Regions from separate parts of the Blautia faecicola genome, predicted to be linked through region 2. Evidence: predicted binding sites of a transcription regulator. Region 2 holds the regulator's gene; the other holds the start of a gene.

Region 1 (3,433 bases), 540 kb from region 2:
CGAGTACGGACGGGTTGACCGTACAACGGATCGGACGGTTGAAGCCGATACGGTTTCCGGCACATCCGATGTTACAGGAGATACATTTGCGGATATCACATTCGTGACCGGTTGCAACTTTATTTACCCATTCCGGATCCGCGATCAGTCCACGGCCCATACCGATCAGATCAGCATCGCCGTCAGCCAGGATCTTTTCCGCAACTTTCGGATCACGGATATTTCCCATGGAGATACATGGTTTGCCGAATTTTTCTTTGACAGCTCTTGGCATGTAGGAACGCCATCCGTCTTTCATATAATTGGCATCGATCTGATACTGGATGGAGCTGTTCAGACCACAGGATACGTCGAAGATATCCACTTCTTCCTGTACATATTCCAGATATTTCAGAGTATCTTCCAGTGTGTTTCCACCTTCTACCATCTCATCTGCACTCAGACGCAGCATGATCGGAAAGAAAGGTCCTACCTGTTTTCTGACTTCTTCGATGACCATACGGCAGAAACGTGTTCTGTTTTCTACGGAACCACCGAATTCGTCAGTACGTTTGTTGGTGGTAGGAGAGAGGAACTGGCTGATCAGGTAAGAATGACCTGCATGGATCTCTACAGCGTCAAAACCTGCAATCTGTGCACGTTTTGCGGCCTGTCCGTATTTTTTTACGATATCCAGGATCTCGTCTTTGGTCAGAGGGCGCGGGATATCGCCGCCGGCTTTGGTCGGTACATCAGAGGCAGATACCGGCTGCATGTTGATACGGGATGATACTGCCGAAGCACCGGCATGGTTGATCTGAATAGCCACACAGGTACCGTATCGATGGATATTTTCGCAGAACTTGAACAGACGAGGCAGATAATTGTCATGATCGATACGCAGCTGAGTGGTACCGTTGGAGCCCTGCGGAGAGTCTACACTGGCGTTTTCCACGATGATCAGACCGGTACCGCCTTTGGCACGCTGCTCATAATAGTTAATATGAAGAAAACTCATTTCACCGTTCTGTTCACCATAGTTGGTACCCATTGGCATCATGGTGATACGGTTTTTGATAGTCATATTTTTCACTGTCAATGGGGTGAAGATATGCTGATAATTGCCTTTCATAAAGAAACCTCCCTGAGATTTTTGTAGGTGATGGGGCAAAAAGTGTTTTGACCCATTTGATACCGGATTATTCCGTACTTCGTACTCTTACAATCCTCAAAAACATTCGTGATCCGCGCATTTTTCTTTGGGAAATGGCTGCTTACTCATGTTTTCGGCGAGTCCCAAGGTCAGAAATCTTCATGCAGGCAAGCTTGCGGCAGACTTACGACTTTTTGACTCTGGGTATCATGTATGTGTTAATTATATAACAAAAATATAACAAGTACTAATTCGTATTATTTGCGGTATGATAAAAAAATTCTATCGGTTATTATAAATTTTGTTAAATAAAAAACGACTGAAATACGGATTCACATTGCATATCGGGCGGTGGAATGGTAAGATAAAACATATGTTTGAAAAAGGAGAGGGATAGCATGAAAGAAGAACTGACGATCCGGGTGGCAAAGCCGGAGGATGCAAAAGTGCTTCTGAAAATCTATGCGCCGTATGTGGAGAAAACAGCGATCACATTCGAATATGAAGTACCGCCGGAGGAAGATTTTGCCGGACGGATCCGTCATATTCTGACGAAATACCCATATCTGGTACTGGAAGAAAACGGGGAGCTTCTGGGGTATGCGTATGCAGGGACGTTCAATGAGCGATCTGCTTGCGACTGGGCGGTAGAGACGACGATCTATATCCGGGAAGATCAAAAAAAGAGAGGGCTTGGAAAGAAGATGTATGCGGCACTGGAGCAGGTGTTGAAAAAGCAAAATATTACAAATCTGAATGCCTGCATCAGTGTGCCGGAAGTGCCGGATGAACATCTTGACCGCAACAGCATGGATTTTCATCATCATCTGGGATACCGGCTGGTGGGAGAATTTTATCAGTGCGGGTATAAGTTTGATACCTGGTATCACATGGTGTGGATGGAGAAAATAATCGGCGAACATCAGAAAAAACAGCCGGCGATGATCCCGTTTCCGGAACTTTTAAAGAAAAATCCGACACCATGGGAAGTATAAAATCAGAGAGAACAAAAAACTGTAACTATTCTGCAGACAGTACCTGTGAGGATACTGAACAGGTATGAAAAATTTACGATGCCGGTGACAGTTCGTCAAGATACTGTCCGGGCAAAAAGCGGATGAAGCACAAAAAGGAAAATATGATGTAAGGAGAATTATATTATATGGAAGGAAATTTGACGAAGGGTCCTATTCTGAAGACGCTGACCAAACTGGCGATACCGATCATGGCGTCTTCGTTTCTGGGGACTTTATATAACATTACCGATATGGCGTGGATCGGACTGCTCGGTTCAAAGGCAGTGGCGGGTATCGGCGTGGGAGGCATGTTTATCTGGCTGTCGCAGGGATTTGCGTCCATGGCAAGGATGGGCGGACAGGTACAGGTGGCACAGTGCGTCGGAAGAGGAGATAAGAAAAAGGCTCATGGGTATGCACAGGCTGCGGTTCAGCTGGCAGCTATTATGGGAATTCTGTATGCGATCGTTGCGCTGATTTTTACAAAGCAGATGATCAGATTTTTCAAACTGGAAGATCCGGAGGCGTATGCGTCGGCGTTTATTTATACGAAGATCGCCTGCGGGCTGATCGTCTTTTCGTTCTTATCGGTGACTCTGACGGGTATCTATACGGCACAGGGAGATTCGAAAACGCCGTTTTATGCGAATCTGATCGGATTAGCGACAAATATGATTCTGGATCCGCTCCTGATTCTCGGGCCGGGACCACTGCCGAAACTGGGCGCGGCAGGCGGAGCAATCGCCACGGTAACGGCACAGTTTATCGTTATGAGTATCATGATTCTGGGAATTGTGAAACAGAAAAAAGAAAATGTATTAAAGGGCATCTCGGTATTTGAAAAAATCCCGGCAGAATATCTGCGAGGGATCTGTAAGATCGGAATTCCCACGGCACTGCAGGGAATGGCATACTGTGTGATCTCGATGGTGATCACCCGTATGGTATCCGCTTTTGGTGCGGAAGCAATCGCCACACAGCGAGTGGGCGGACAGATCGAATCGATCTCGTGGAATACGGCGGACGGATTTGCCACCGCGTTAAATGCATTTATCGCACAGAACTATGGTGCGGGAGAGATGGGACGTGTAAAGAAGGGCTATCGGGCGTCGCAGTGGACGGTTGGCATCTGGGGACTGTTCATCACGGTGCTGTTTGTATGTGTGCCGCGTCCGATCGCCAATATTTTCTTCCATGAGCCGAAAGCAATTGCCACAGCGATTGATTATCTGATTATTGTAGGATTCAGCGAAGCCTTTTTATGTATCGAGACGACGACGGTGGG
Region 2 (3,433 bases):
CGGATCATCGCTTTTTTCTCCGCATATGCAGAATAATTACCCATAAAGGTACGAACGTGTCCCCGGTCGATCTCAACCACCTTCGTCACGACACGATCCAGAAAATACCGGTCATGGGAGACAATAAATACAGCTCCTTTATAGTTAATGAGATATGTCTCCAGCCATGCGATCGAGTCCATATCCAGGTGGTTGGTCGGCTCGTCAAGAAGAATGATATCCGGATTGGATAACAGCAGGCGGCCGAGCGCCACACGGGTCTTCTGACCACCGGATAACGTACCGATCTTTCTGGAAAAATCCTCTTCCTCAAAGCCAAGACCTTTTAATACCCCCACAACCTCACTGCGGCAGGCATATCCGCCTTCCAGTTCGAACTGATGGGTCAGACGGGAGTAGGAAGAGAGCAGTTCATCCAGTTCCCGGCCGGTCAGCGTCTTCATCTGCTGTTCCATCGTACGGATCTTTTCTTCCATATCGAGCAGATATTGTTTGACAGAAAGCAGTTCCTCGTAGATGGTATTATCCCCGCTGACTTCCTGATGCTGTGCCAGATAACCGAGCGTTTTCCCTTTGGCAATAACTACCTCACCGGAATCTGCCGGTATTTCCTGCATGATAATTTTTAACAGGGTGGACTTACCGGCTCCGTTCGGTCCAATCAGTGCTGCCTTTTCCCGCTCTTCCAGATGAAAGGACACATCCTGTAAAATATCATCGGTTACGAATGATTTATTGATATTCTGACATGATAAAATCATGAAAAACCTCCTTAAATTTCACAAGTCTACCGAATATTATACATGAATGAGGAAAATTCGCAAGAAAATCGCAACAAAATCCCTAAGATTATTTGACAAACTTTTCACACTTAACTATAATAAAACTAATATGATGCAGGAGGAAAGCAGTGTGGAGGAAAAAGATATATCAAGAGCAGTCATCAAACGGCTCCCCCGATATTATCGTTATCTGGGAGAACTGATGGAAGATGGCGTAGAGAGAATCTCGTCCAATGAGTTGAGCGGACGGATGAAAGTGACAGCATCTCAGATCCGGCAGGATCTGAACAATTTTGGTGGATTTGGACAGCAGGGATACGGATATAATGTAAAATATCTCCATTCGGAAATTGCGAAAATCCTGGGTCTGGATCGCACACACAATATGATCATCGTAGGTGCCGGTAATCTCGGTCAGGCACTTGCCAATTATACGCAGTTTGAAAAACAGGGATTTAAGATTGTGGGAATCTTCGATGTAAACCCGGTCATGCGGGGAGTTTCCGTGCGTGGCATCGAGATTCGTATGATTGATGAACTTCCGGAATTTGTAAAAAATAATCATGTGGAGATTGCAACACTGACTCTTCCAAAAGCAAAAGCACTTGATATGGCGAAACTTCTGGTAGATGTGGGAGTAAAAGCGATCTGGAACTTTGCACATACCGACCTGAACCTTTTCATGCCGGATGATGTGATTGTGGAAAATGTACACCTTTCGGAAAGTCTGATGCGGCTGTCTTATAACCTGAGCCGCTTTGAGAAAGACCACCTACAGGAATAAAGAAAATTTCAGCGAGGCTGCTGCCGAAAAGGGCAGCAGCTTTTTTGCATTACACGTCAATCATTGGTCCGGTGGACCAAGTTTGATGATAGTGACAGGAGAGATCATAACTATGCAGATTTTAGTAACAGGAGAACAGATGAAACAGCTGGATCAGGCTACGATCCAAACGATGGGGATTCCGTCCCTGGTTTTGATGGAGCGGGCGGCACTTGCTGTATTTGATTGTCTGAGACAGCATTTTTCTCTGAAAAAAACACTGGTTGTGTGTGGTTCCGGCAATAACGGAGCGGATGGTATGGCAGTTGCAAGACTGCTGCATCTGGCAGGGTATTCGGTGGATCTATATCTGGCGGGCAATCCCGCTTCTTTTACCGAAGAGATGAAGATCCAATGGCAGGCAGCCAAAAATTATCAGGTATCCATAGTCAACAACTGCCGGTTTTCTGAATATACTACTATCGTAGATGCACTTTTTGGCGTCGGATTATCCCGGGAATTGTCAGGAAAATATCAGACTCTGGTGGATGCGATCAATGCTTCCGGCGTTCCGGTTCTCGCGGTGGATATTCCTTCCGGCATCCATGCGGGAACGGGACAGGTTATGGGAACCGCTGTCCGGGCAGCAGAAACCGTTACGTTTGCCTACCGCAAACTAGGGATAAGCCTGTATCCGGGAACCGTCTATGCTGGTAACGTCCAGGTAAAAGATGTCGGAATCTACGGTGCATCCAAAGGAATTTATGCATTGGATAAAGAAGCCATTTCCTGGCTTCCCGCGCGGGATCCGGGAGGTAATAAAGGAACCTTCGGAAAAGTCCTTCTGATTGCGGGCAGCCGCAACATGAGCGGCGCCGCGTATTTTTCCTCGAAAGCAGCACTTGTAAGCGGTGCCGGAATGGTCCGTATCCTGACCGATGAGAGCAACCGGACGATCTTACAGCAGCAGTTTCCGGAAGCCATGCTCTCGGTTTACGATTCCTCCATGCAGCACGAGAAACTTGCAGATGTTCTGAAAAAAGCCATGCACTGGGCAGATGTAATTGCGATTGGTCCGGGGCTTTCCACTTCCAAAACAGCAGAGGATTTGCTGCAAATGGTATTGACATTCCGCCAGAGCAAGCCTATAGTCATGGATGCAGATGCTTTAAATCTTCTGGCAAAACGAAAAGATCTGCAATCACAGTGTGACGCTTCCTGTATCCTGACACCCCATATGGGAGAGATGAGCCGACTGGCAGACTGCACCATCGGTGATCTGAAGGCACATCCGCAGGAAGCTATGGAAACTTTGTACAGACAATGTCCGTGTACTCTGATCATGAAAGACGCACGCACCTGGATCCGGACAGCAGACGGAGTATATTATCTGAACCTGACCGGTAATCATGGGATGGCTACTGCGGGTTCCGGCGATGTTCTATGCGGGATCACAGCAGGACTGCTGGCGCAGGGGATGCGTTCTTCTCAGGCAGCACCATTTGCCGCATGGCTTCATGGAATTGCCGGTGATCACGCTGCACAGGAAAAAGGAGCGCGTTCCATGACTGCCTCAGATATCCTTTCGGGGCTTTGTGTACAATTGCAGATGCTTGATCGAAAAATTGCCAGAAAAGAAGATACAGGAGAAAATAATTATGAAAAATAACAGTCGGATCTATGCCGCCATCCATATGGATGCGCTGGAACAGAATCTGGAAAATATGAGAAAAAATCTTACACCGGGAACGAAGATGATCGGCGTGATCAAAGCCAACGCTTACGGTCACGGATCCGTTCCGGTTGCCCGCCTGATGGAGAAAAAGGATTATATCTGGGGATATGCGGTGGCAAATGTACCGGAAGCGGAAGAACTTCGGGAGGCTGG

The links. Region 2 encodes Rex, which represses fermentation and respiration genes when NADH is low (regulators of the CRP and FNR family bind a similar motif). Its sites were predicted from a motif close to ATTGTTAANTANTTAACAAT; they were not measured.
Region 1: the regulator Rex is predicted to act here: its motif matches at 1,347-1,366, upstream of ETP43_RS05455 (oxidoreductase).

What each region holds. Positions count from the first base shown of each region.
Region 1 is NZ_SDKC01000001.1:1,221,465-1,224,897, forward strand. It holds gene ETP43_RS05455 (oxidoreductase) at 1-1,111, opposite strand, end outside; gene ETP43_RS05460 (GNAT family N-acetyltransferase) at 1,531-2,127, shown strand; gene ETP43_RS05465 (MATE family efflux transporter) at 2,295-3,433, shown strand, end outside.
Region 2 is NZ_SDKC01000001.1:1,760,881-1,764,313, reverse strand. It holds gene ETP43_RS07955 (ABC-F family ATP-binding cassette domain-containing protein) at 1-761, opposite strand, end outside; gene ETP43_RS07950 (redox-sensing transcriptional repressor Rex) at 913-1,566, shown strand; gene ETP43_RS07945 (NAD(P)H-hydrate dehydratase) at 1,679-3,214, shown strand; gene alr (alanine racemase) at 3,204-3,433, shown strand, end outside.